One region of the Herpetosiphon gulosus genome, then DNA from elsewhere that is predicted to be linked to it. Evidence: riboswitches for the same ligand, from Rfam matches in the RefSeq annotation. Region 1 holds a riboswitch; each other region holds the start of a gene.

Region 1 (9,851 bases):
TTCCAAGCCTCAAAGCCCAAGCCGAAGGGCGGCCAATTCGCTTGCACTGTATGGTTGGCATGCGCAGCTACATCGCCTACCGGATTTTGCGCCAAAGCGGCTTTGAGAATGTCGCGACACTAGCTGGCGGTGCGTTGACCTTGAAGGCTTTTACTCATTAATCATTTTTAGAGTTGTTCATGTGTCATGCCTAAACCCTGTTGCATTGCAACAGGGTTTTCTGGTGTAATGCAGAACAATACTGATTAATCAAGGAAACGATGATGATTGTCAACTTAGTTCCGGTTACACGCGATAATTGGCAAGCATGTTGCGCATTAAGTTTGCCTGCCGAACAGCAAGATTTCGTCGCGTCCAACCTCTATTCAATTGCCGAGGCGCAATTTTATCCCACTATGCAAGTTCGAGCGCTTATAAATCAATCCTCTACGTTGGTTGGCTTGGCGGTTTATGGAATTAGCCCAAACACTGGCCAATATCGGGTTGCGCGATTAATGATCGATCAGGCTTTTCAAGGCCAAGGCTACGGACGAGCAGCGATGCAGGCGATTTTAGCTGAGGTAGCGGCATTAGGAGATGTAGATCAGGTCTGGTTAAGCTATCGCGAACATAATCATGCCGCCCGCAACCTCTATCAATCCTTAGGCTTCCAAGAGCAATCCTGCGATCCAGCTGGTCGCATTGTGGCGATGTATTCTTTGGTTGCACAGGATTAATCAGCCACGATTACCCTTTATCTAGCGGCATAACCCTTGCTCAAAGCCTGCCCAAAGCGCACATATCAGGAGCAGCCAAACAATGGATTTAAATAGCGGGTATCCGTTTTGGGCAGTCAAAAATGGCTTGTTATCTATCTACCCTCGTTTGCAAAATGATTTGACATGTGAGGTTGTGGTGATTGGCGGCGGTATTAGCGGAGCGCTGATCGCCCACTACCTCAGTGAGGCCAATATCGATACAGTGGTGCTGGAAAAACGCGAGCTTGCTGGGGGCAGCACCAGCGCTAGCACCGCCTTGCTGCAATATGAAATCGATACGCCATTGACTGAATTGGTTAAATTGGTTGGCGAGCAACAGGCAGTTCGCGCCTATCACTTGTGTCGCGAGGCGATTGATAAGGTTGCCGATTTAGCACAGAAGGTTGGTGTAGCAGACCATTTTTCACATAAAACCAGTTTATATTTGGCAAGTAGCCGTTGGCATGTCAAACAATTGCGCCAAGAATTCGCCTTACGTCAAGCTTATGGTTTCAACTTAGACTACCTCGACAAAGGCGCAATTGGTGAACGGTTTAGTTTTACCGCTCCGGCGGCGCTGTATTCCTACAATGCGGGTGAGGTTGATGCCTTTCAACTAGCCCATGCGATCTTCAAACATTCAGCGCAACGTGGCGTACAAATCTTTGATCGAACTGCGGCCAAAGAATGGCAGGCCGATAGCGCTGGCGTGACGGTCACCACCGAAACAGGTTGTCAAATTCATGCCAAATACTTGATTTTGGCGGCAGGCTATGAAGCTCAACACTATATCAAGCCCAAATTGGTAAAATTTCGCAGCAGCTATGCACTTGCCAGCGAGCCATTAACCGATTTTAGTGGCTGGTATGAGCAATGTTTGATTTGGGAAAGCGCTCGACCATATGTCTACCTGCGTACCACCAGCGAAGGGAGGGCGATCATCGGCGGCGAAGATGATCAGATTGATCTGCCTGCTAAACGCGATGCCTTGCTTGAACGCAAAGCCGCCAAATTAACCAAACGTTTTAATCAATTTTTCCCGCATATTCCGCTGCATATCGATTATCGTTGGGCTGGCACTTTTGGCGAAACCAGCGATGGCCTGCCCTACATCGACAATCTGCCCGATCAGCCACGAATTTTGGTGGCGCTGGGCTATGGCGGCAATGGCATCACCTATAGTGTAGTCGCCGCCGAACTTTTGCGCGATCGCTTGTGTCAAAGAACTAACCCCGATGCAACGATCTTTCGGCTTGATCGCCATTGAGCCAACTTGGGCAACCTGCCCAAATCGCGCTAAAAGCCATTTGTCACAAGCAATTGACTATGCTATAATCGCCAACCGAACTGTGGAAAATCAGTGAATAAGCGATCTCTCATCGAGATGGGCAGAGGGACTGGCCCGACGAAGCCCGGCAACCCCATTTTTGGAAGGTGCCAAATCCTGCAGGTTCGGCCTGATAGATGAGTTTGAGCATGCGGGCCTCTCTCTGAGAGGTTTTTTTGTGTAATGCAACCAATGGCTGAAGTACTCAAAACTGTTTGGTGGGATAAAGTTCCCTGTTTGATCGACCAACGTCGCTTGCCAGCCACGCTGGATATTGTGCGTTGTGAGGATTTAAATAGCGTGATTGAAGCAATTCGCTCAATGCAAGTGCGAGGCGCTCCAGCAATTGGCATCACGGCAGCCTATGGCATGGCCTTGGCAGCCCAACGCAGCACGGCCCAAACCAGCAGTAAATTGCTCGAAAAACTAGCCAAAGCCAAAGCGCTGCTTGATGAAGCGCGGCCTACGGCGATCAATTTAGCTTGGGCCACACAGCGCATGCTCGACGTAGCGCAGGCAAATCAAACACTTGAGGTTGATCAATTACGCCAGCGGTTGTTGGCTGAGGCCGAGGCAATTCGCGACCAAGACGAGGCAATGTGTCGCGCAATTGGCCAACATGGCAAAGTGCTGTTGGCTCAATCACGCAATGTGCTGACCCACTGCAATGCTGGTGGTTTAGCTACGGCAGCCTATGGCACAGCCCTCGCACCAATTCGCGCAGTTCATGAGGATGGTCAGCCAATTCATGTTTGGGTCGATGAAACCCGACCATTCTTGCAGGGCGCACGCCTTACCGCGTGGGAATTGCAACAGGCAGGCATCGATTTAACTTTAATTACCGATAACATGGCCGCTTATTTTATGCAGCAAGGCCAGGTTGATTGTATTATTGTTGGCTCGGATCGGATTGCGGCTAACGGCGATGTTGCCAACAAAATTGGCACCTATGGGTTGGCGGTGTTGGCCAAAGCGCACAATATTCCATTGTATGTTGCGGCACCAACATCGACCATTGATTTGCAGACTGCCAATGGTGCGGCAATTCCAATCGAGCAACGTTCAAGCCAAGAAGTTACCCATATTGGGCAACAGGCAATTGCGGCAGCAGGCATTAAGGTGGCGCATCCGGCTTTTGATGTGACTCCAGCCCACTTGGTAACGGCAATTATTACCGAACAAGGCATTGCCTACCCGCCCTTTGCTGAACATTTGCAAACCATGGTTGAGGCTGCCAATGCCGCCAACGCTAGCCAGTGAGTTTCGCTGTCAAGCGATTGCCCCATTTGATCTGCCCTACACCAATCAGGCAAGTGCCTGGGCAGCCCAAATGCGTTGGACTCAGGGCTATCCGGTTGCCCCAACCTTTGTTGCTCAGCCCTTATGGCGTTTGAGCACCCATGGTTTTCCTGGTTTGAACAGCGACCCACACTTCGATCTAGCTCAGCTCGAACGCCAGCTTGAAGCCCATCAATTGGCCTATCTCGAAAATACGGTTGGTCATGTGGCAGTTGACAGCGTTGAACAATTGCTTGATCATACGCCATGGCTTAATGATCGTCAGTTGCTACCACAAGCCTTGGGTTTTGGTTTATATGGGCCGTTGAGCTTAGGTTTGACGCTTGTCGATGACCAAGAACGACCATTATTGGCCGATCAACGCTTGCGCGAGGTCTTGACACAGCATTTACACTTACGGATTGGTTGGCTAGCACGCGAATTGCGCATCCACGATATCCAAGGTTGGGTCTGTTTGATTGAGCCATTTTGGAATGCCCAAGCGCATCCATTTAGCCCAATTAGCCAAGCTGAAGCCTATGGTTTGTTGGCTGAAGCAATTCAACATAGCCCGATTGCTTGTGGGATTGCACCAACTGGTATCGCCGTCGATTGGCCCTTGTTGATCAATAGCGGCATGCGGGTATTGGTGTGTAGCAAACAACAACGCCAAGATTTGCTGGCTTGTGGCAAGTGCATCAATGATTATTTAGAAAATGGCGGGGCGATTATTTGGGAATGTTTGCCCAGTGATCCCGCGCAACTGGCTGAAATTCAGGTCAGTGATGTCATCAACGAATGGACTGAATTATTACGTGAAGCACTCGATCACGATATACTCAACAGTCGCATGCTTGATGGCTCGTTATTAACTATCGCACATGGTCTCGCTCAACACGAGCCAAACCATGCCGATCACGCACTTGGCCTGTTGGCCGAGGTTAGCCGCGTCATTCGGACGCACTATAAATTGCAGTGAGCGCTGCTATCCACGTAGCATAGCAGCGGTATCGTTCTCATATAGGAGTTTGTTCGTGCGGATTGTTGTAGCTGGATCAATTGCCTACGATTACATCATGGTGTTTCCTGGGCAATTCAAAGATCATATTTTGGCCGATAAAGTTCACGTGTTGAGCGTGAGCTTCTTGGTAGAATCAATGAAGCGCATGCGTGGCGGCACTGGGCCAAATATTGCCTATAACTTGGCTTTGCTTGGCGAACGCCCCACGGTTATGGGCACAGTTGGCGAAGATTTCAGCGAATATCGCACTTGGCTCGAAAACGCTGGGGTCGATACTGGCTTGATCAAAGTGATCGAAGGTGATTTTACGGCTTCGTGCTTTATCAACACCGACCTTTCCGATAACCAAATTACCGCCTTCTACCCTGGTGCGATGGCTCAAGCGCATCGCCAACGCTTGCCACTCGACGGGCATCGCCCCGATTTCGTGATTATCGCTCCAAACGACCCGGCTGCCATGGCGCAACTGGTGATCGAATGCCAAACCAACAATATTCCCTACTTGTATGACCCAAGCATGCAAGCACCCCGCATGAACGGCCCAGAATTGCTGGCAGGCTGTCGCAGCGCCGCAGCCTTGATCGGCAACGATTATGAATTTGCCATGATGGCAGAAAAAATTGGCTGCACCGAGGAAGAATTGCATCAAGTCGTTGGCCTAACGGTTGTTACCAAAGGCGGCGAAGGTGCTACAATCTACCAAAATGGCCAAGTTTATGAGATTCCAGCGGCCAAGCCCACAATTGTGGCCGACCCGACTGGAGCAGGCGATGCATTCCGCGCCGGATTTGTGCGAGGTTACTTGGCAGGCTTGCCCATGCCAGTTACCGGTCGGATCGCCAGCTTGACGGCTTGCTATGCCATCGAGCATCACGGCACGCAAGAACATCGCCACACCAAAGCTGAATTCATGGCACGCTATGAAGAAAACTTTGGAGCCGAACCACTCTTAGCTGAATTATTTGGCTAAGTTCAACCATGGTCATGTCAGTAATGCTGCTTCGGTAGCTTACGATTCAGGTATTCAGGGGTGCGGTTCATCCTTCATCCCTCTGCCTTCATACTTTTATTAAGGAGTTTTTCGTGGCTAAGGATTTCGATATTAAGGATATTAAGCTGGCCGACGAAGGCATGCGCCGCATCGCCTGGGCCGAGCAAGAAATGCCAGTGTTGCGCCAATTGCGCGAGCGGTTCGCCAAAGAACGTCCACTCGAAGGCCTCAAAATGTCGGCCTGTTTGCACGTTACCGCTGAAACCGCAAACTTGATGCGCACACTCCAAGCTGGTGGCGCTGATATTGTGTTGGCAGCCTCAAACCCACTTTCAACCCAAGATGATGTTGCTGCAGCACTGGTGCAATACGACGAAATCCCCGTCTATGCCATCAAGGGCGAAGATAACGCAACCTATTACAATCACTTGAAAGCTGCCCTCGACCATGCTCCTCACATCACCATGGACGATGGTGCTGACCTCGTGAGCGCCGTGTTGAAAGATCGCCGCGAATTGTTGCCAAACTTGCTTGGCTCAACCGAAGAAACCACCACCGGTGTGATTCGGCTTCGCGCGATGGCCAACCAAGGCGTGCTCGAATTCCCAGTGATTGCAGTTAACGACAGCCAAACCAAGCACTTGTTCGACAACCGCTATGGCACTGGCCAATCAACCCTCGACGGGATCATCCGCGCAACCAATGTGTTGATCGCTGGTAAAACCGTGGTTGTAGCCGGTTACGGCTGGTGTTCAAAAGGGATCGCAATGCGTGCCCACGGTCTAGGTGCCAACATCATCGTCACCGAAATCGATTCAATCAAGGCGCTCGAAGCTGCAATGGACGGCTTCCGCGTGATGCCAATGGTTGAAGCTGCTCGCATTGGCGATATCTTCATCACCGCCACTGGCGATATTCACGTACTCGATGCTGAAGATTTCGATGCAATGAAAGATGGCGCGATTGTTTGTAACTCAGGCCACTTCAACGTTGAAATCGATATTCCAGCCTTGGAAAAAATGGCAGTTGAAAAGAAACAACCACGCGAATTCATCGATCAATATGTCATGGCTGATGGCCGCCGCATCAACTTGTTGGGCGAAGGCCGCTTGATCAACTTGGCTTCGGCTGAAGGTCACCCAAGCGCCGTGATGGATCAATCATTCGCCAACCAAGCTTTGGCCAGCGAATACCTCTTGACCAACAAAGGCAAGTTGGAAAACAAAGTGTACGCCTTGCCAGTCGAAGTTGACCAAGAAATTGCTCGCTTGAAGCTTGCAGCAATGGGTATCAGCATCGATATCTTGACCGAAGCTCAAGTAACCTACCTCAACTCATGGGAAGAAGGCACCTAGTCTGATCGATCGTTTGAGGCTGGTTCAGGCTAGTTCAACGATCTTATGCTAACGTGACTGAGGCCGAAGTGCATTAATCCGCCTTCGGCTTCAGTATTAGCAATATTCCCTCACCCCCTAGCCCCCTCTCCTGCACGCGAGGCGAGGGGGAAACAAATACCCCTCTACCGCCGCAGTCGGCGAGGGGCTGGGGTGAGGGAATCCAAGCATTAGCAACCAAACCAATCCTCAGAGAACCCAATGAGTGTGGAATTTCAAGATTGGTTAACCATAGATTTAGGAGATAAAACTCAATGGATGCAACTACGTTTATGCGTGCTCCACAGTTCTTCTTCACCTCAGAATCGGTGACTGAAGGACACCCCGATAAAATTTGTGACCAAGTTTCCGATGCGATCTTGGATGAATTGTTGGCCCAAGACCCCATGTCGCGGGTGGCTTGCGAAACCGCTACCACCACCGGCTTGATCGTGGTGCTTGGCGAAGTTACCACCAAGGGCTATGTTGAAGTCCAAGATATTGTACGCAAAGTCGTCAGCGATATCGGCTACACCCGTGGCAAGTTTGGCTTCGATGCCGAAACCTGTGGGATTATCGTCGCCTTGCACGGCCAATCGCCTGACATTGCTCAAGGCGTTGACGTGGCCTTGGAAGTACGCGATGATCAAGCCAGCCGCGAAGCTGAAATTGAAAAAGTTGGCGCTGGCGATCAAGGTATGGTTTTCGGGTTTGCTTGTAACGAAACCGATGAATTTATGCCTTTGACGATTTCGTTAGCTCACCAATTGACCCGTCGCTTGGCCAAAGTGCGCAAAACTGGCGAAGTCGGCTACTTGCGCCCCGACGGCAAGAGCCAAGTAACCGTCGAATATAGCCACGGCAAGCCTGTGCGCGTCGATACCGTGTTGATCTCAACCCAACATGATCCCAACGTCGATAACGAGCGGATTCACAAGGATGTGATCGAATTAGTGATCAAGCCTGTGATTCCTGAAGGCATGCTTGACGAAAACACCAAGATTTTCATCAACCCAACTGGGCGCTTCGTTACTGGCGGCCCAATGGGCGATTCAGGCTTGACTGGCCGCAAGATCATCGTTGATACCTACGGCGGGGTTGCTCGCCACGGTGGCGGCGCATTCTCAGGCAAAGATTCAACCAAGGTTGACCGCTCAGCTGCCTATGCTGCTCGCTATGTTGCCAAAAACATTGTGGCTGCTGGCTTAGCCGAACGCTTTGAATTGCAAGTCAGTTATGCAATCGGCGTTTCAAAGCCACTTTCAATCTCGTTTGAAACCTTTGGCACCGCCAAAGTCAGCGACGAAAAATTGTTGGAATTGATCAACAAGCACTTTGATCTGCGCCCAGGTGCGATCATCCGTGATCTCGATCTGCGCCGCCCAATCTATCGCCAAACCGCTGCCTACGGTCACTTTGGCCGCAGCGATGTCGATTTGCCATGGGAACGCACCGACAAAGCCGAATTGCTTCGCGCTGAAGCTGGCCTGTAAGTTCAATCAATACAATACCGAGAGCTACCTGCAAGATGGTAGCTCTTGGCATTTTAGGAGCATGATGATTCAGATTCGACCTGAAACCAACGCCGATTTGGCCGCCATTACCAGCATCAATCAAGCAGCGTTTGGGCGGATTGATGAAGCAGATTCAGTCAATACATTACGTCAAGCAAGCACCACAATTTCGTTAGTTGCAGAATTAGATGCTCAGATTGTTGGGCATATTCTGTTCAGCCCGGTGCAGTATGATCAAGCGCCAAGCCGCATCAAGATTTGGGGCTTGGGGCCATTGGCGGTGTTACCAAGCCACCAACGTACAGGTATCGGTGCGGCCTTGGTCAAGGCTGGGCTTGAAGCTTGTCGTCAGGCGGCAATTCAGGCCTTAGTTGTCTTGGGTGATCCAGCGTATTACCAACGATTTGGCTTTCGGCCTGCCGCTAGCTGGCATTTGCGCTGCCACTACCCGGTGCCTGCCGAGGTTTTTATGGCAATGGAATTAGTTGTTGGGACATTAGTAGATTTAGATGGTACAATTTCATATCATCCAGCCTTTGATGGGGTATAACTTATAACGTTGAGCCAACAATATCATACCAAATCTAAATCATACGGGAGAATGTTTATGGAGACAGCTTTTTTGGGCATCATGCTGGCAATTATTGGCCTGATCATCGCAAGCCAATTAGCCTATCTATCAAAAAAGGAAGAAGCCAAACAAGCGGCCAAACAACGCTACCAACAAGTTTTACATCAGGCGCGTAAAAATCCTCAAGATCCAAGTTCAGCAAACGCAGCCAGCTTGTATCGAAAGCGTTATATTGAACTGCTTGAAGCCGAACAACGCCAACGATTGCGTAATGAGCAGCCAATTTCTAGCGATATTGAAACTGAAATCGCTCAGGTTAAACAACTCGCGGTGATCGCGAGCCGCAAACCTAAACAAAACCCAACTTCATATGCTGAATGGCAAGAGCAAAATCAGCAACAGCAATAACTGAATCTAACACGCTGAACCATCCGTCGTGGATGGTTTTATCATTTAACCTATAGCACCGCGCCGCAGCTTGCGTTAATACCTATTAATTAATTGTATAATGGGCCATGCTGTTTTGTGGAAAGGAATACCTATGCGTCTTGGTCGTTCATGGATGATCATCGTTGCAGTTATGATCATTGCGCTGCTTAGTGTGATCACTGCAACTGCTATGGTCAGCCCCAGTGTCAGCTCATCGGATGGGCTTTGGCAGAATGTTGATCAACAGGACATTCAACAAAAAGGCTCACGCGAAATCATTCCAGTAGTGTACCTCACGGTCGCCTTAGATCTCGATTTATTGCAACAACACTTACGTCAAGTACCTCAAGAAGCGCAAACCAAAGTGCAACAATCTGGCTTCATTTTGGATTTGCCGCTGCCAGATGGTCAATTTGGCAAATTTCGCGTCGTCGAATCGCCAATTATGGCTCCTGAATTGGCCGCCAAGTTTCCCGAAATTCGCACCTTCTTGGCCCAATCAGTTGATCAACCTTCAACCAGCGCTCGGCTTGATATTACGCCACGTGGCTTTCATGGCATGATCTTGAGCGAATCAGGCCGGATTTTTATCGATCCCTACAGCCGCAAC
Region 2 (9,851 bases), on a different contig from region 1:
CACAAATCGCGAGATGAAGTGTTGGGGAGCAATTTCCGTACTTCCATGGAAGATACGATTGATTTGCTTTTCCGCGACTAGGCTGGCATATACCCTTCCTAGTCGGTTGCTGTCTGGGGTTTTTTAGCATACGCTTCAGACTATGTTTTGAGAGGACCTATGGCGATTATCAACGTAGGGGTTCGCGAAATTCACTGTAAAATTGTCTATTATGGCCCCGGTATGTGTGGCAAAACGACCAATTTGCAGTATATTCACAGCCAAGTACCCCGCGAAGCAAAAGGCGATCTATTGTCGATTGCAACCGAGACCGAACGCACGCTCTTTTTCGACTTTCTACCGCTCGACCTTGGTAAGGTGCGCGGTTTCTCAACCCGTTTCCATTTGTACACGGTTCCTGGCCAAATTTTGTACGAACGCACCCGCGTCGCCGTGCTGAATGGGGCCGATGGGGTGGTCTTCGTCGCCGACTCGCAACGTGATAAACTCCAAGAAGATATCAAAAGCTTGCAAGAGTTGGCCCGTAATATCACTCGCCAAAACAAGAAGTTCAGCGAATTCCCCATCGTGTTGCAATATAATAAACGTGATATGCCCGGCGCATTGCCTACTCCAGTCATGGATAAATATTTAAATCCGTTGGGCTGGCAACGCTATGAGGCCGTCGCAACCACTGGCGTAGGTGTATTCGATACACTCAAAGCCATTAGCAAACTCGTGATTAGCAAACTCTAAACCATGTCTCAACTGGCAGCTTCGCCTGCCAGTTATTGTCCGTAGGGTCACCGTATGGCACTTGAAGGTAATTTGCGAGATCTGAGTATCTCCGACCTGATTCAACTCGTTGACTTGAGTAAAAAAACAGGCGCAACTCATGTTCAGGCGCTCCAAGGCGATGAATCGGTTGAGGGCTACCTGTATTTTCGTGATGGCCGGATTACTGGTGCAACGCTTGGCAATTTGGAGCCGCTCGAAGCAGCCCTCACCTTCTTTACCTTCCACGAAGGTCAGTTCCGCTTTTATGAACAAGCTGTGCCACCGCCAACAATTACTTCATCCAACGAGATGATCATTATGGAAGGGATCGATCGCCAAGATCGCTGGGCCGAAATTGAGCAGTTTGTGCCCAATACTAATGTCGTCCTGCGCTTGGTGCAAAATCCCGATACCGGTTCGCGAGATATTAATCTCGCTGCCGATGAATGGCGCGTGCTGACGATGATCAATGGCAAAAATACTGTTGCTTTGATCGCCGAACGCACTGGTTTAGGTTGGTTTCGCTCGTGCGAAATTGTGGCAAATTTATTGCGCAATGGTTTAATCGAAAAAAAAGAGCTGAATCTGGCTGAGTCGTTGTTTCCTCAATTCGAGGAGATGGCCCGTGGAGCTTTAGGGAATTCAGCGAGTGTCTTGCTCTCCGAGGCTTATCGTCGAGTTGGCATCGAGCCAACCGCCAATAACGCTTCCAACGAGCAAGTTCATGCCGCAATCAGCGCATTCGAGGAGTCAATTCGTTTGTTGGTTGGTCGCCCGAATGCGACGCAATTGGCCGATAAATTACGCGAACGGGCCGTCCGCATCCTTGGTAGTCGCTAAGTAAGCATCCATCTCCAAGCAAAAACGCCCCGCAATTGCGGGGCGTTGATTATTTTAGGCGCTTAAACTGGCAAGCCAATCGATCAATGGCGGGGTTAGTTGAGCGTCCTCAAGCAAAAAGGCATCATGGCCTTTGGTGCTATGAAACGGATAATGCACAACTGCTCGTCCCGCTGCCTGCGCCGCTTGACGAATAAGCTCACCATCACGCTCAGGGTAGAGCCAATCGCTGCTCCATGTCGCCACGAAAAATCGCGCTTGGGTGTTGGCAAACGCTGTGGCCAAACCACCAGCTCGCTGAGCCAAATCAAAATAATCCATTGCTCGCGAAATTACCAGATAGCTGTTGGCATCAAAGCGCTGCACAAACGCTCGGCCTTGATAATCGAGATAGCTCTCGACCGCAAATTCGGGCTGATGGCTCCATTGTGGCGAGGCTTCGTGCTGCCAGCGCCGATCAAATTTTTCTTCTAAGGCTTCAGCACTCAAATAGCTGATATGGCCGATTCGGCGGGCGGTGGCTAAGCCATTGACTGGGCCAGCCGTACCATAATAATCGCCACCACGCCAATCGGGATCACTAACAATCGCCTGGCGACCAGCGGCACTCAAGGCCATAGCCATGGCCGAGGAACGTGCGGTAGTAGCCAAAGCAATCACCCCGCGCACCCGATCACCCCAGCTCGCTGCCCATTCGAGCGCTTGCATGCCACCAAGTGAGCCACCAGCCACCGCCAGCAAACGTTCGATACCTAGAGCATCAAGCAATCGTACTTGGGCCGCCACCATATCGCCAATCGTCAAGATTGGAAAACGGCTGCCCCAGTGGGTTCCGGTGTGAGGGTGCAACGATGATGGCCCAGTTGAGCCGCCACAACCACCCAAAATATTTGAGCAAATCACGAAATAGCGCTCAGTATCAAAGGCACGGCCAGGGCCAATAAAGGGTTCGCACCAACCAGCCTTGCTATCGTGAACACTATAGCGACCAGCAGCATGAGCATCGCCCGAAAGCGCATGGCACAGCAAAATCACATTTGAGCGATCGGCATTGAGTTTGCCATAGGTTTCATAGCTTAGTTGCCATGGTGCTGGAATCAAAGCGCCGCTCGCAGTGCGAAACGGCTCAGTGAAGATTTGCACTTGGGGCGTTACAAAACCAACCGACCGTCCCCAAGCAGGTTGGGTAACGGCCGGCACATCGCCCAAGGTGACGGTATCGGTCATAGCCGCGTACCTCCTTGGCGCAAGCGGGCGGTTTGTTCGTGATAGTACCCGATGATCGCATCGACCATGCTTGAACCGCACTCAACTGCTTCCGCTGGTAAATCGCGGACAGCCGCCCCCAAATCTGCACAGCTCGCAGCCAATTCGGCTAGCATTCCACTAACATCAGCCATGGTGCCAGAAGCAGGGGGCATTGCTCCAGCTCGCTGTGGCACGGCGCGGAGTTGTGCCACAGCCCAGCGATTGTGGGCTACCAATTGTTCAACTAACGGTGCAGGATTTGCCGCTTTGGCCTGGGCAAGAACGGTTGTAACGAACTCACCATGAGCCGAGCGTAAAGGCTTGAGTAAATCATGATTATGCGACATCGGGAACTCCTTGGTCTGTGGATGCTCAACAGCAGGTGAGCATCCACCCGTACAATTTCGGTTAGGGTCGCAACTCCCTGACATGCAGCAGTGTCAACACACTCTCACTGCTGGCACTAAGCGATTACGCAAGGGCTTGTTCCAAATCGGCGAGAATATCGTCGATGGCTTCCGTACCCACTGACAAGCGAACATAATCGGCGGTCACGCCAGTTGCCAAACGTTCTTCGTCGGTCAATTGTTGGTGAGTTGTGGTCGCTGGGTGAATCGCCAACGACTTCGAGTCGCCGATGTTGGCCAAGTGCGAGAACAATTGCAACTTGTCGATAAAGCTCCGACCAGCAGCCAAACCACCTTTAAGCCCGAAGCCAACCAAGGCACCAGCACCCTTAGGCAGATATTTTTGCGCCAATTCATATGATGGGTGGCCGGGCAAACCTGGGTAGTTGACCCATTCGACATTCTTATGTTCAGTTAAGAACTTGGCCACAGCCGCAGCATTTTGCACGTGGCGTTCCAAGCGTAGGTGCAGGGTTTCCAAGCCTTGCAACAGCAAGAACGAGTTGAATGGGCTGAGACATGAACCAAAGTCGCGCAGCAATTGCACCCGAGCTTTGAGAATGTAGGCTGGTGCGCCCAAATCGGCAAAGCGCAAGCCGTGATACGATTGATCAGGCGTGGTGTATTGGGTAAAGCGACCGCTAGCAGCCCAATCGAACTTGCCTGCATCAACAATTACCCCACCAATCGTCGTGCCATGGCCACCAATAAATTTGGTTGCTGAGTGCACTACGATATCTGCGCCGTGCTCGATTGGCCGCAACAAGAATGGGGTTGCAGCGGTGTTATCAACAATCAACGGCACGCCAACTTCATGGGCAATTTGGGCAATCTTTTCAAAATCAGGAATTTGCAACTTGGGATTGCCAATGCTTTCCAAGTAGAAGGCCTTGGTGCGTTCATCAACCGCAGCGCGGAAATTTTCGGGGTCGCTGGCATCGACGAAGCGGGTTTGCACGCCCCAACGTGGCAAGGTGTGGTGGAACAAGTTATAAGTGCCACCATACAAGTTGGTTGCTGAAACGATGTTATCGCCAGCTTCAGCGACGTTCAAAATCGCGAAGGTTTCGGCTGCTTGGCCTGATGCAAGAGCCAGAGCGCCAATCCCACCTTCAAGCAAAGCCAAACGTTGCTCAAACACATCATTGGTCGGGTTCATAATCCGCGTATAAATGTTACCAGGCTCGGCCAATGAGAACAGCGCCGCAGCATGGTCGGTATCCCGAAAGGCATACGAGGTGGTTTGGTAAATTGGCACAGCCCGCGAACCAGTGGTTGGATCTGGTTTTTGACCACCGTGGAGCGCTAAGGTTTCGAATCGGGTGAATTGTACTTCGTCTGCCATGATCAGGACTCCTTGTATATAATCTTCAATGCTACGGTTGTTCCGATTCGCGCCATTGCGACCCAGGCTACAACGCCTATGAACAAAAAAACCTCTCATCAGTTGATGAGAGGCTGTAAGTAACCATCGAAAGATAGGTTTGTGCGCCGCCCCTCATCTTCCAGAATGATTCTGTCGGACTTAGCACCAGTCCAAGCATTGCTGCCTGCGGTTGCCGGGGTTTCATAGGGCCGATCCCTCCACCCCTCTGGATGAGTTACGCAAGTGATATTTATTTGTATGGGCTATTTATAACATAGTTAAACAGAATTGTCAAGAATCAATTTCAAGTTACTTAACAATCTCACTAAACAATCAAAAACCCATTCCTAGCTCATCAACACAGGAATGGGTTTAGGGCTTGCTACTGGTCTATTCCCAGCGAAAGAGTTTGGTTGCCGAGCCAAGACTGACCACGGTCAACACCGCCAAGATCGCCAAACTTGGCCAAATATTGAAACTTGATCCCAACCAATTTGCTTCGATTAATTGCACTAAATGGCGTGCAGGCACCCAAGCCCCAATTTGTTGAAGCAGGCCCGATTGGCTGGTTGTGCTCGAAACCAGCACCACCGCCATCGCTCCAAATACCAAAATGCTGACAACTTGAATGCTGCGGGTGTTACGAATGCGGCTGCCAAGCAAAGCTCCCAAGGCTGAAAAGGCAATTGCCCCAACCAAAAAGCTCGCAATCAAGCCAAGCGGGTTGGCAGGCAGCGGCAATTTTAAAACGACCACGCTGAGAATTAAGACAACCAAGCCGCCTAGCAATACCAACAACAAGCCAACCAAGGCTTGAGCCAACAAATAGCGCAACGGCGAGATTGGGGTAATTTGTAAGCGCCGCAACATGCCACGCTCACGATAATTGACCAAGCTCATCGGGAACGCCATAATGCCAAAAATCATCGGGCCAAACGCCAACATCATCAAGGCATTGGCGGTTTGACTCGGGCCAGCCGGCATTTGTAAACCCAAAACCAAGGCCATCACCGCTGGAAAAAAGACAATAAAACTGAGGTTGGTCAGATCACGCCCCATCAAGCGCAATTCAGTTCGTACAATTTGCCAAAAAGCGTGCATACTTCCTCCTGAAAAGCTGTAATGGTTGATAGGTTCCCTCACCCCTAGCCCCTCGCCCACTGCCGCGGGAGAGGGGTGTTCTACCCTTGATGAGGATTCTCCCTCGCCTCGCGTGCGGGAGAGGGGGTCAGGGGGTGAGGGCATGCCAATCAACTGTTAAATGCGATTAATGGGCGGGCTGGCCGATCAAGCGTAAAAAGACATCTTCAAAAGTTACTCGTTCGGGGTGCGGCAAGTCGCGGCTGGGCACTGGTTGTTGGCGCAAATCATGTTGATAGGCCGCAATCATACGATCTGGTGTATCGAGCGCAATCACTGTGCCTTGATCAATTACGGCAATTCGGTCGCATAAACGCTCAACTTCTTCCATAAAGTGGGTGACCAAAACCACAGTTTTGCCACGCTTGCGCACATCTTGAATTAAATTCCAGGTAATCCGCCGTGCTTGCGGATCGAGACCGGTCGTCAATTCATCGAGAAAAACAATTTCGGGGTCGTGGATTAGGCTAAGCGCGATAAACAAACGCTGTTTCTGACCACCAGAAAGATTGGCAAATGCCGTTTTGGCTTGTTCAGCCAAGCCCCATTCTTCGAGCACTTTTTGCCAAGGCCGTGCTTGGGGATAAAACGAACCAAACAGTTGGAGTGCTTCGGCCACCGTCAGGCGATCAGGCAAAGTCGCTTGTTGCAATTGCACGCCAATTTTGCTGCGAATATATGGGCCATGCTGCTTCAAATCGCGACCCAAAAGCTGAATCGTGCCAGCAGTTGCCGGGCGTAGGCCAATAATACATTCCACCGATGACGTTTTTCCGGCCCCGTTCGGGCCAACAATCCCAAAAATCTCCCCAGCCTCAACACTGAATGAAACATCTTTGACTGCTTTATGGTTGCCATAGTGTTTTTGCAGATGTTCTACGACCAATACTGGAGCCATCGCTTCCTCCTTCAATAGGGTATTCAGCTGGCTCAATTAAACAATGTAGCCTCCCGTAAAACGAGAGGCTAAGCGATATCAAAAGCGATATAAAGTGCTAGCGTGGCTCTAGAATCAATGGCACGCTGGTTGGCGCAACATCGAGTTCAGCAATTTGTACTCGATAGAGCATATACAGCAATTGGATCTCTTGCATCACGCTCAAGCCCAAACGATTTTGCACCAAATGTAGATAATTGGGCACAAAGAGCAAGCCAGTCAGTGGATATTCGGCCAAAATGGTTGGCAGTTCAGCTTGATAGCGCTGAAAATGCGCTGTTACGCTCGATTGCAAGTGCTGATTGGCTTCAGCTGTCTGCAAATCGGCAAAATGGCTGCGCAGATGTTCGCGCCAATCAGCAAATAATGGATACAGCTGGTTGTGGCGCAAGCTGCCCAAACGCTGGCGAATTACCGCTGCTTGGCGCTCGTAATGCTGCTCCAAGCCTTGAATAAAGGCCGCACGATCACCCACCACCTGGGCAATCCAATAATCGAGGTAGCTGCGCACAATCAAGGCTTGGACATACGGATCAGGGCTAAATTGCTCTAGCAGATCATGAACCAGTTCGAGCACCCAAAACGAGCGAGCCACGCCGCTGGTTGCACTAGCCTGCAACACTCGCAGGCAAATCGCACTGGAATAGGCAAAATGCTGTTCGGCCAAAGCCATACCTAGCGTGCCAGCATATTTGGCATATTCTGGCTCATAGGTCAGATCGCGCAGATAGCCCGCTGCATATAGTTCATCAATTGCCTGCGGCGTTTGCTGCAAACCAACGCTTGCGGCATGGGCCTGAAAAAATCGCAACAGCTCAGCATCCAGCAAGGGATCGATCGTAGTTGTGCGCTGTTCGGGCGGGCTTTGGTAGCGCAACCGCACATGATAGCCGCCCTCGCCGTAGCGAATAAAAAACCAGCGATCGATATGCGGCTGCAAGCTGCCATGCTCACCAAAGGTTTTTTCCCAATCGAGCAGCATTCGATCGCAGACCTGGCGCAGATCAGGCTTGGTTGGGGTTGGCGTATTCGGTGGTTGTAGAAATACTTGGCGATAGTGCCATTGGCTTGGATTCGGCATTAGATTCCCCTTTCCAGCGCAAATTTCAGCTTAATATTGGTTCACTAGCAGTTGTTGCAGCGTTTGATCAGGTTGTTGTTGGCGCTGGCGCTCCAATGAGAGCAACAGGCTACATAAATGAGCTTCCTCAGCGATGCTCACGCTCAGGCGGTTATGGGTCAGATGAAACAACGACGAAAGCGCGGCGTAGCTCGAACGCGCCAATTCTTGTTGTTGATTGCGCTTAATCACGGGCCCAGCATAGCGTTGTAAACCTGCCAGCCCGTTCTGCACCACTGCATGCAACGCCTCAGGCAATAAACTAAGGCGTTGGGCCAACGGCTGTTGATGAAAACGCCAATGGCGTTCTAGCGACTGGGCCACCAACGCATCCGATTGCAAAATAAACTCTAGTGGGAATTCAAAATAATCGACCCAGGTTTGGCGCAAGCGCTCAAGCAACTGGCTAATTTCGTAACTTTGCAAAAATCCCGCGTGCAACAGTTCATCCAAAAAGATTCGAATGAAGATTTTGCGGGCCACCAAATCGGTTGTATGCGGAATTACATCGAGCGTGGCGCGAGCAATTACGGTTTGCAACGCATAGTAGTGCTGCAAATCTTCCAGCGAATCGTGATCGCGCCCAATTGAGAGATCATGGCTGATTTCAAGTTGAATTGTGCCAGGCTGAGCCAAAGCCTGTACATCGGTATCCAGCCCCAATTTGCGATTGAGAATCGCAGCATGGGCCGAAAGTGGCTGGGCATCGCCACACAAATCAGGATTTTGGGCAAAATAGGCCGTAAAGCGCTCACGAATCAGCGGAATCGCAAACTCGCGCAAAACGTGCTCATCAGCAAAACAGGCGATGCGCAGCTGATAGCCGCCTTCAGCAAAGCGCAACCAAGTAATCAACTCAATCTGTTCGTGCAATTGATCAAACAGCGGAGTCCACGCTTCAGCAATCAATCGATCAGCTCTCGGATCGTATGGCTCACTAATATTCTGCGGGCTATAGTAAATTTTGCCATTCAGCACTGCCAAACTCATACACTGCCTCCCCGATTAAACTCAACCTGAAATTCAATCACATAGGGTTCTTGATCAAGATCAAACCACTGCTGCTGCGGGCTGGGCAGCATTTCTTCAAGGGTCAAACTGACTTGATCATCAGCAATCACATGGCGCAACATCTGAATGCTGAAATAATTTTCAAAATCAAGCGCCAGTGGTTTGTGGTTAGTCCACATATTGAGATGTTTGCTGCTGAGTGGCCGTTGGATGCGTACAAACACTTCGCTTGGTAGGCCTGCTTGTTCAGCCCAGCTATACCAGTTGAAAAAGCTCATAAATTCGTCATTGGCGACGCTACTAGGAATCGCGGCGGTTGGCACATTCCAGCTTTCGCGTTGCAATACCAAGCGGCCAATCCGTAAGCGCGGCGTATGACTGATGGCATTGGTTGGTTGCTTGCGCGAAACGAGAGTTTGCTCACGCGGTCGCAATTGCTCCATGTGATAGCTGCTTGGGCTAAGTTGGGCCAGCACTCGTTGCAAAATTGGCAACGAAACCATATGCAAAAAGCCCATATACAAGGGCAAAAGCTCTTGTTGGCTGCCATCAGCGTGGCGGCGATAAATCCGCAATTGATCAGCAACTGGATCATGGGCAAGGCTCAAATCGCCAACGCCATGTTGAATTGATTGCGAACGATAGCTTGGCTCATCGGGCGGCACAATCACATGCTTGGTAAATGGCACATGCACTTGAGCGTTATGTTCGAGCACCGACACGATTTCGGCTGGCACAGCTTGGGCATTATTGTGCAATGGTTGCCACGCCGATTGCACATAGTTTTGCCAGCTTGGCGTAGGCAACAAGCTCAAATAGCGGGTCAGAAAACGCCCAAAGCCCGGCAAGGTGTAATTCAAAACCACCAAATAATCGCCTTGGGCCAGGGCTGCTTGGCTGCTCGCGGCCACCTGAAATTGAATGCTGGTTGAGCCATAGTGATTATGTTGACCAAAATCGGCGGCAAGCTGCCAAAATGCCTGGGGATCAAGTATACATTCACGGGCTTCGCGCTCGGCATCAAGC
Region 3 (9,851 bases), on a different contig from region 1:
CGAGTGGAGCCAAAGCCAACAGCGCTTGTTGAATTGATGTTGGTTGTTGCTGAAAAACTTCTTCGAGCAAATAAACACTAATATCGCTGGCTTGGCCCGAATTGAGCGCTCGTAAACCGTGCTCAGGACTAGGCGCTTCGGATAAGGCTAAGGCGGCCAGTTGCAGGCCAGCAATCCAACCAGCGCTTTGATGCAGCACTTGGCTCTCAATTTGCTGATTTAGCCGAACGTGCATAACATCGCGCAGAAACTCACCGCCCTCATAATCGGTGAAGCGCAAATCGGCTACGCCAATTGTGTTTAGCCAATTGCGTGCTCGCCAGCGAGCCAATGGTAAGGCTGGTTGTTGGCGACACGTCAACACCATATGCAATTGCGGCGGACAATGCTCAATCAACATGGTGAGCGCTTCATGAATCACCGGATGATCGATCATCTGATAATCATCGAGTACCAATACCCACTGCTCAGCTTGTTCGTGAAGTTGGTTGATCAGGGTGGTGACCACATTGATTAATACTTGATGGCCGAGTAGCTCCAGCCATTGCCAATTGAATTGCGGCAGTTGGGCCTGAAAGCCTTGTTGCAGATATTGAGCAAAGCGTAATGGATCGTTATCATGGCTATTGAGGGTCAGCCAAACACAATGTTGCTGTTTGGTGGTGTGCAACCAAGCGCTCACTAAGGTAGTTTTACCAAAACCAGCGGGAGCACTGATCAAGGTTAGGCGTTGGTTGCGTCCAGCATCAAGCCGCTGATAGAGGCGCGAACGTTTAACAACCCGTTCACGTGGTGGTGGCACAACTAATTTGGTTTGGATGAGTTGGAGCATGACACAATCCCTCAAGGCCTACTTGTCAGTCTACCACAGCCAACTACACCTTGTGGCTACACCTTTTGAATGAAGCTTGATCGTCGCGATTCGCTCTACAATAGTACGAAATTGCTGTTAACAAGGAGTTGGAAGAATGCCACGCATCGAAGCCTTGCTTGCCGCTCGTCAATTTGTTGTTCCGCAACGCTCTGGCGATTATCTCTATTTTATTAGCGATTTAAATGGCCGCCTGAGTTTGTATCGCATGCTGCTCACTGGCAGCGTGCCTGAGCCGTTGTTACCGCCTGATATTGCCTTGCAAACGCCGCACCATATGGGTGGAAAATCGTTTGTAGTATTGGCCGAATACAATCAAATTGTGGTGATGATTGATAAAGATGGCGATGAAAACTACCAGCCGTTGCGCATCCCATTAACTGGTGGTTTCCCTGAGCCAATTTTTGGCGAACAATTTGTTGGAATGCAAACCAATCTCTCGAAACTTGATCCAAACACGGGCATTGGCTATTTGAATGTTGCTTCACGCCTTCGCCCTGAACTTAGTTGCTATCAAATTAATGTACTGACTGGCACAAGCATATTATTATATCAAGGCCCAGATGGCCCATTTTATGCGACCTCAGCCCCTGATCAACAAACAATTCTGACCGTCGATGCCTATGGGATTGGCGATGCCGTGATTTATCGTCAGCAGCTTGGTAGCACCGAGCGCTCGGTGGTTTTCGGTACGCCGATGGATCAACGTACAACGCCAATTGAGCCAAATGGTATGGGTTTTGGCGAATGGGTCAATGATAACGTTGCCTTGGTGAGCACGAGCCTGTTTGATGATTGCTACAGTTTAGCCTTGTTGAGCCTTGATGGCTCGCAAAGCTTGGATGCTGTGACGATTGAAGGCTTGGTACACACCGGTCAAGGCGAATTTGATCGTTTGCTGCATCTGACAGAACAACGCTTTTTGATTGGCTATAATATCGATGGCTGTTCCTGGTGCTATGAAGCTGAGCTTGATCTAGTTGGCAAGCGGATGTTGGTTACCAAGGTTTTGGTTGGCCAAGCACCATTAGACAATGGTGTTTTAGAGTCAATTGATTATGATGAAGCGAGTGACAGCTTTGCGCTTTCGTTCTCGACTGCGATTGCGCCAACCCAAATCTATACGATTAAGCCCAACCAAGAGCTGCAACAGCATACCAACGAACGTGTTTTGGGCATTCCAGTTGAACATTTGGCGGCTGGCGAAGATGCCTCGTTCAACTCGCACGATGGCCTACGCATTTCGGCGCGACTGTACCGCCCAGCCCCAGCCTTGGGTTACGAAGGCCCACGGCCATTGGTTTATTACATTCATGGCGGCCCACAAGGCCAAGAACGCCCCGATTTTGCCTGGTTCTCGATGCCCTTGATTCAATTCTTGACCCTGAAGGGCTTTGCGGTGTTTGTGCCCAATGTGCGTGGCAGTAGTGGCTATGGCTTTAAGTATATGAACCACGTTACTCACGATTGGGGCGGCCAAGATCGGCTTGATCATGTGCATGCCATGACCAAGGTTTTAGTCAATGACCCACTGATTGATATCAAACGTACTGGGGTGATGGGGCGTTCATATGGTGGTTTTATGACCTTGACCTTGCTTGGCCGTCACCCTGAGCTTTGGCGAGCAGGCATCGATATGTTTGGCCCCTACGATTTGCACACCTTCTCGGCGCGAGTGCCTGAAACTTGGAAAAAGTACATGGCAACCCAAGTTGGCGATCCAGTGACCGAACAAGATTTCTTGGCCGAACGTTCGCCTAAAACCTACATTCACAACTTGGCTTGCCCATTATTGGTCACCCAAGGAGCCAACGATCCACGGGTGATCGAGCGTGAATCGAGCGAAGTGGTGCATGAGTTGCAAGCCTTAGGCAAAAACGTTGATTATCTGTTGTTCAGCGATGAAGGCCACGATGTCTTGAAGTACGCCAACAAAGTGACCTGCTACAACCGGATCACCGACTTTTTCAGCCAACATCTCTAGAAGGTAGGGATCGGGGTTCAGGGGCGAAGGGGTCAGGATTGAACTATTAGAATCTAGCATTTGATCATTTCGTGGAACGCAGGGATGAAACCCTTGGGTTCCACGAAATGTTGATCAAATGCTGCACCATTGTTTAAAAAGTGTGGTACTATACACTGCGGTGAGTAGGGCCATTAGCTCAACGGTTAGAGCACGCGGCTCATACCCGCTTGGTTGGGGGTTCGAATCCCTCATGGCCCACCATTAACCTCTCACCAATCTCCACCAAACCAAATCCTCAAGCTTAATGCCGCTACTTTTGCTTTTTAACTAAGATTTGCTATACTGCCCATAATTGAATACCTCATCACGAGGAGTCGAGGGATCTGGCCCGATGACACTCCAGCAACCGTCTCGCCGAGAAAGGTGCTTCTTCCAGCAGCAATCGCGCTGATAGATGAGTGGCAACTCAATGATTGAAGCCCTCGCCAGTGTGCGAGGAGTTTTTTTTAACCTTGGTTTAGCGCTTTGGCAGCGTAGGCCATACAAATAAGGGAATGCGTCATGACCAGTATAAAACCTTACGTCGCCGAATTGGCGAAACGTGTTCTGATTTACGACGGCGCAATGGGTACTAGCTTGGATTTGTATGATCTCAAGCCTGAGGATTTTGGCGGCGAACAGTACTTCGGCGCACGCGATTATCTCGCCTTGACGCGCCCCGATATCATCGAACAAATTCATAGCTCGTTTATGGAAGCGGGGGTTGATGTCTTGGAAACTAATACCTTCCAATCAACCCGGATTCGCTTGCATGAATGGGGCTTGGCTGATAAAACCTACGAGCAAAATTTTAAAGCGGCCCAACTTGCTCGTAGCGTCGCCGACCGCTATCAAGCGAAGGATGGCCGCAAACGTTTTGTGGCTGGCTCGATGGGGCCAACCGGATTTTTGCCTTCATCCGACGATCCAACCCTTTCAAATATTACTTGGGATGCGCTCTCGGATACCTTTAAAGAGCAGACGATCGCCTTGGTTGAAGGTGGCGTTGATGTGCTATTGGTCGAAACCAGCGTTGATATTCTTGAAGTCAAGGCTGCAATCGACGGCATTCGGCGTGGCCTCGCTGAACTCAAACGCCCTGATATTGCCATCCAAGCCCAAGTTTTTTTGGATCTTTCAGGGCGCATGTTGCTGGGCACGGATATTCAAGCAACCATGGTTACGCTCGAAGCTTTGGCTGATGTCGATGTAATTGGCTTGAATTGTTCAACTGGCCCTGAACACATGCGCCCTGCAATCACCTTCCTCGCCGCTAACTCCAAATTGCCAATTTCGTGTATACCAAACGCGGGCTTGCCAATGGAAGTCAACGGCGAAACCGTGTTTCCCTTGGAGCCAGCAGGCTTTGCCAAAACGCTGACCGAGTTTGTACAAGATTTAGGGGTACGTGTGGTTGGCGGTTGTTGTGGCACAACTCCGGCTCACCTACGCGCTTTGGTCGATTCAATTGGCAACGATTGCCCACCCAAACCCAACCAAGCTCCCACCGTTCAGCAAGTTTCCTCGGCCATGCGTTCCTTGGCGCTGCACCAAGATCCAGGCCCATTTATCATTGGCGAACGGGTTAATTCGGTTGGTTCGCGCAAAGTAAAAAAATTATTGCTCAAAGATGATTATGATGGTGTGTTGCAAATTGCCCGTGAGCAGGCCGATAGTGGTTCGCACGCGCTTGATGTCTGTGTTGCCATGACCGAACGCTCCGATGAAAAAGAGCAAATGCAAAAGCTGCTCAAAAAATTAACCATGGGCGTTGAATTGCCTTTGGTGATCGACTCAACCGAGCATGAAGTGATCGACGCAGCTCTGCAAATCTATCCAGGCAGGGCGATCATCAACTCAACCTCGCTCGAAGGCGGGCGCGAGCAGAAATTCGATAAAACGATGCCCTTGGTCGCTCGCTATGGCGCGGCAATTATTGCCTTGACGATCGATGAAGAAGGCATGGCCCATACCGCTGAGGCCAAAGTTGCCATCGCCAAACGCATGGCCGAAATGGGCCGCCAAGAATATGGCGTGCAAAATGATGCTTGGCTATTTGATGCGCTGACCTTCCCATTAACCACCGGCCAAGCCGAATTACGCGAATCGGCCAAGGAAACCATGGAAGGCATTCGGCGAATCAAGGCCGAAATTCCAGGCGCAATGACCGTGCTAGGCGTTTCGAATCTCTCATTCGGAATTCAGCCGCATGCCCGTTCAGCGCTCAACTCGGTCTTTTTATATCACGCGGTCAAGGCTGGGCTTGATGCAGCGATCATCAACCCAACCCACCTCATGCCTTTTGCCGAAATTCCAGCCGAAACCCGCAAAGTCTGTGAAGATGTGATTTTCAACAGCGACGAAGAAGCCTTGCCTCGCTTCATCCAATATTTCGAAGCCAATACTGCGGTTGCTGGTGAAGCCAAAGTTGACCCAACCGCCACCATGAACGCCGAAGAACGGATTCATTGGAAGATTTTGCATCGCAAAAAAGATGGCATCGAAGCCGATATCGACGAATCGCGGGCATGGCGCGAAGCTGGCGGCCAAACCCAAGGCGAAGCAGCCATCGATATTCTCAATGGCGTGATGCTGCCCGCAATGAAAGAAGTTGGCGATAAATTCGGCGCTGGCGAATTGATTTTACCCTATGTGCTGCAATCTGCCGAAGTCATGAAACGCGCTGTCGCTCACCTCGAACAATTCCTTGATCGGGTCGAAGGCACAACCAAGGGCAAAGTTGTGCTAGCCACGGTCTATGGCGATGTGCATGACATTGGCAAAAACTTGGTCTACACGATTTTGTCGAATAATGGCTACACCGTTTACGACCTTGGCAAGCAAGTTCCAGTCAATACGATCATCGAAAAAGCCCTTGAAGTTGGGGCCGATGCAATTGGGCTTTCGGCTTTGCTGGTCAGCACCTCGAAGCAAATGCCCTTGTGTGTGCAGGAGTTGCACAAACGTAATTTGGCTTTCCCAGTGCTGGTTGGTGGCGCGGCAATTAATCGCCAATATGGCCAACGCATTCTCTTCCCTGAACCAGAAGTAGCCTACAGCGGCGGGGTTTTCTATTGCAAAGATGCCTTTGAAGGCCTCGAAACCATGGATAAACTCTCTGACCCAACCGTGCGCGAAGAGTATTTGAGCGTGATGGAAGATGCTGCCCGCGAATCGTTGAAAGCCCCAGAGCGTGGTCGCACGCTGTTGGAAAAATTAGGCAAAAATAATCCTAGTGGTGTGCGTTCAGCCACTCGTAACGATAATCCCGTGCCAACTCCACCATTCTGGGGCGTACAGGTTGCCAAAAAAATTCGGCTCGATGATGTTACGCCCTATCTCGATTTGAACACCCTTTGGCGTTTAGGTTGGGGCATCAAAAATCTCAAGGGCGCTGAATACGATCGCGTGGTCAACGACGAATTCAAGCCACGTTTGCGCCGCATGATCGACGATGCCAAGCGCAATGGCTGGCTGCAACCCCAAGCAGTCTATGGCTACTTTCCAGCCCAAGCCGCTGGCGAAGAGTTGGTAGTCTACGATCCCAAGGATCGCAAAACCGTACTGACTCGTTTTGCCTTCCCACGCCAACCAAGCCGCGAACGCTTATGTTTAGCTGATTACTTCCGACCAGTCGTTAGCGGCGAGTTTGATGTGGTTGGCCTGCAAATCGTCACCATGGGCCATGTTGCGGCAGAGCGGGTCGAAACGTTGCAAAAAGCCAACGATTATAGCGAATCGTTCTTTAGCCATGGCTTGAGCACCACCTATGCCGAAGCCTTGGCCGAATTCACCAACAAAATTATCAGCCAAGGCTTAGGCTTGAGCTATCCAGCCAAACGCTATTCATGGGGCTATCCAGCCTGCCCCGATCTCGAGGAGCATACCAAGCTGTTTAGCGTTTTGCCCGCCAAAGAGATTGATGTCAGCTTGACATCGGCCTTCCAGCTTGACCCTGAGCAAAGCACCGCCGCGATCGTCGTGCACCACCCTGATGCCAAATATTTCTCAATTGGCTCAGTCGCCGAACGCGCCGAAAGCGATGTCGCTGAAATCGCCAATTAAGGATGCGGGATGAAAATATAAAGGTTGAGCTTTAACGCAGAGGCGCAGAGAAAATTTTAATTCTCTGCGCCTCTGCGTTAAGGCTGATCAAGAATATTTGTGCATTTTCCACCGTTTCATCCCTCATACTTCATCCTTCTCAACTCTGCGGCTCTGCGTTAAACCATACTTTCTAGATAAATTCTTGGATAATATCATAGCCGTAGCGCAAAATCACCCCAACCACCACCACCAAAAAGACTACGCGCACAAACTGACTACCCTTAGCCATGGCCATACGCGAGCCAATGATGCCGCCCAAAATATTGCAAACCGCCATCGGCACAGCCAAGTGCCAAATAATTTGGCCTGCGCCCAGAAATTGCACTAAGGCCGCGACATTGGTGGTTACATTAATAATTTTGGTGGTGGCTGAGGCTTGCAGAAAATCAAAGCCCAAAATGCCCACAAAGGCAAACATCAATAAACTGCCAGTGCCCGGCCCGAAAATCCCATCATAAAAACCAATTAATCCACAAAAACCCAGCACATAGGGAATTGGCGTGAGCGAGGCTTTGGTTTGGCGGGCTGCGCTACCAAAATCTTTACGTTTAAAGGTATACAGTGCCATGGCGATGATCAACACCAGCATAATTGGCCGAAAAAGCTCTGGTCGAATCAAGCTGACGGCCCGCGCCCCCAGCCATGAACAAATGGCCGCGCTGATCATACCTGGCACGACGATCCGCCAATTGACCTTGACCCGTCGATTGTAACTGACTGCTGCCGTGGCCGTGCCCGTAACTGCGGCAAATTTATTGGTTCCAAGGATAAAGGCTGGAGCGACCTCTTTTTGGGTAATTAACAACGGTGGCAGTTGAATTAAGCCGCCGCCACCAGCCACTGCATCAATAAACCCAGCCAACAAGGCAAACCCGCATAAAATCAACAAGGTCATGGTGCTGAATACCCTTCTTTGAGCAATCCAGTTTGCAGATCAATTCCGACTGCCGCTCCAACTGCGTGCCATACCCTTGGCACTGGCGCAATTAACTCAAGCGTTGAGCCATAACGGGGATGGGGAAATTGCAGCCATGCAGCGTGTAATAATTGATCAGGAATGCTTATATTGCCAAACTGGGTTACGCCACCATAGCGTTGATCGCCCACCAGTGGATGCCCAACATGTTTCGCGTGCAAACGAATCTGATGAGTGCGGCCAGTGTGCAAGCGAGCAGCCAGCAAAGCCGCTTCGTTTCCAACTGCTTGCACGCTAAAACTGGTATGCGCCCGCCGCACCCGCCGATCCTTGGGGCCATACAATTGATCAATCATTGCTTCGGGGTAAACCGACCACAGCCCAAACTCGCCGCGTGAATGGCCCGTTACAACCTCTAGTTCTGTCCAATCGGGCACGCCACTGCACAGCGCAAGGTAGGTTTTCTGCACCCGACCTTCATTAAACATGCGCTGAAAACGACTATTGAGGCTAGGATTTTTGGAGACGATCAACGCGCCTGAAGTGCCATGATCAAGCCGATGCACAAGGTGAAACGGCACGGCTTCGCCATCGCGCTGAAGAAAAAAGCGCTGTAACGCGCCTTCGAGATGCCCAAAGGTATCCCACGGTGTGGCCACACTATACCAAGCAGCTGGCTTATTGAGCACCAAAATCCATTCATCCTCAAATAAGATGTCGCTAGGAGTTACCACGGGGTTGACATATAAACCGGCAGGCGGTGTATGTACTACCAACTCACCCTCAGGTGGAGCCTCAGCCAAGGGATTATTAACTCGCACGCTGTTGATCCAAATCGCGCCGCGCACCATCAGGGTTTGGGCCAGGGTTGGCGAGAGGTTAAGGCGTTCTATCAAGAGTTGCCAAAGTGGCATTCCGGTAGTTTTGGCTTCAAGGGTTAATTTAATAGGGTACTGTGCGGCTAAATCGCACAGTACCCTTTGATCAAGTGCCGACAGCTCGGCTAGCGGGTTGAACACAATCTATCCGTTCTATTTGTTGAGCAGCACCAGCGGATTATACAGCGTATAGGTGCCGTCATCGGTTGCAAACCGTAAGAGCGTGATTGAGTAAGCGGGCAGCGTGACCGTGGTGGTTTCGCCGACTTCGGTCAATTCAACCGTCTGCGCATTACTAAAATCATCGTTCACATTGGTTTGGCCATTATACGTGATTGTGGTTGCATCGAGGCTAGCGGCTTGGGCCACATCAATCGAGCCAGAAATTGCTGGAATGACCACACCACCAGCGCGGAGTTGGACATTGGTGGTGGTCGCTTGGCCTGTTTTGTTGATTGCCATCAGCGAGAATGTATGGCCATCACTACCAGCATAGAAGCTAATTTGGGTTTCGGCATCAGCATCGCTGGTATAGTCGAGCAGGCGATTGCCAAAAAATTGCCAGAGATGGAAGGCATAATATTGCGGACTGCGAGTGTAGGTTGGCACGTCGCCAATCAAGCCATAATCGGTGCCATTGCTTTGCACATTGCCATTCAACAGCCAATGGTTGGCAGCCAACACATCGCCTTGGATAATTTGGCCCGTTGTATCAGCAATAAACAACATATTGAGTGCTTTGGTCATCATCGCTTGGGGGTCATACGGCCAACCAGCGCTCAAATTGTATTCGCCAATCATAATCGGAATATCGCGACCATCAGCAAAATCGGCGATTGCCTGACGGGTGCTGGCAAAGACCTCTGGCCATTGCTTTTGCGGGCGTGAAAGCATTAAATAACGGCCAAGAGCATCGTTATTTGGTACATCAACAAAGGAATAGGGGTGAATCGCGAGGTAATCAATCACATCGCCGCCCTCGGTCAGCACTTTAGTTGTCCAATTGTTGAATTCAGTTGGATTAGCCAAGCCCGTTACGCCGACCATAATCGTAGGGTCAACTGCTTTCATTGC

What was found. Region 1 has a riboswitch for S-adenosylmethionine ahead of mtnA (S-methyl-5-thioribose-1-phosphate isomerase). Riboswitches for the same ligand answer to the same signal wherever they lie in the genome.
Positions count from the first base shown of each region.
Region 2: another riboswitch for S-adenosylmethionine. It lies ahead of ABEB26_RS05850 (homocysteine synthase); the one in region 1 lies ahead of mtnA (S-methyl-5-thioribose-1-phosphate isomerase).
Region 3: another riboswitch for S-adenosylmethionine. It lies ahead of metH (methionine synthase); the one in region 1 lies ahead of mtnA (S-methyl-5-thioribose-1-phosphate isomerase).

Region 1 is NZ_BAABRU010000016.1:55,322-65,172, reverse strand. It holds gene ABEB26_RS19925 (FAD-dependent oxidoreductase) at 1-161, shown strand, start outside; gene ABEB26_RS19920 (GNAT family N-acetyltransferase) at 261-716, shown strand; gene ABEB26_RS19915 (NAD(P)/FAD-dependent oxidoreductase) at 799-2,004, shown strand; SAM riboswitch class I at 2,111-2,208, shown strand; gene mtnA (S-methyl-5-thioribose-1-phosphate isomerase) at 2,257-3,324, shown strand; gene ABEB26_RS19905 (hypothetical protein) at 3,302-4,321, shown strand; gene ABEB26_RS19900 (carbohydrate kinase family protein) at 4,377-5,333, shown strand; gene ahcY (adenosylhomocysteinase) at 5,447-6,709, shown strand; gene metK (methionine adenosyltransferase) at 7,003-8,220, shown strand; gene ABEB26_RS19885 (GNAT family N-acetyltransferase) at 8,282-8,791, shown strand; gene ABEB26_RS19880 (hypothetical protein) at 8,849-9,220, shown strand; gene ABEB26_RS19875 (reprolysin-like metallopeptidase) at 9,354-9,851, shown strand, end outside.
Region 2 is NZ_BAABRU010000004.1:18,299-28,149, forward strand. It holds gene ABEB26_RS05825 (roadblock/LC7 domain-containing protein) at 1-81, shown strand, start outside; gene ABEB26_RS05830 (GTP-binding protein) at 160-735, shown strand; gene ABEB26_RS05835 (DUF4388 domain-containing protein) at 790-1,596, shown strand; gene metX (homoserine O-acetyltransferase MetX) at 1,651-2,823, opposite strand; gene ABEB26_RS05845 (hypothetical protein) at 2,820-3,191, opposite strand; gene ABEB26_RS05850 (homocysteine synthase) at 3,316-4,596, opposite strand; SAM riboswitch class I at 4,747-4,854, opposite strand; gene ABEB26_RS05855 (ABC transporter permease) at 5,008-5,718, opposite strand; gene ABEB26_RS05860 (ABC transporter ATP-binding protein) at 5,885-6,655, opposite strand; gene ABEB26_RS05865 (lantibiotic dehydratase C-terminal domain-containing protein) at 6,753-7,775, opposite strand; gene ABEB26_RS05870 (lantibiotic dehydratase C-terminal domain-containing protein) at 7,806-8,804, opposite strand; gene ABEB26_RS05875 (lantibiotic dehydratase) at 8,801-9,851, opposite strand, start outside.
Region 3 is NZ_BAABRU010000005.1:338,856-348,706, reverse strand. It holds gene ABEB26_RS09025 (winged helix-turn-helix domain-containing protein) at 1-832, opposite strand, end outside; gene ABEB26_RS09020 (S9 family peptidase) at 969-2,855, shown strand; tRNA gene ABEB26_RS09015 (tRNA-Ile) at 3,023-3,098, shown strand; SAM riboswitch class I at 3,196-3,298, shown strand; gene metH (methionine synthase) at 3,399-6,941, shown strand; gene ABEB26_RS09005 (sulfite exporter TauE/SafE family protein) at 7,114-7,878, opposite strand; gene ABEB26_RS09000 (RluA family pseudouridine synthase) at 7,875-8,918, opposite strand; gene ABEB26_RS08995 (hypothetical protein) at 8,931-9,851, opposite strand, start outside.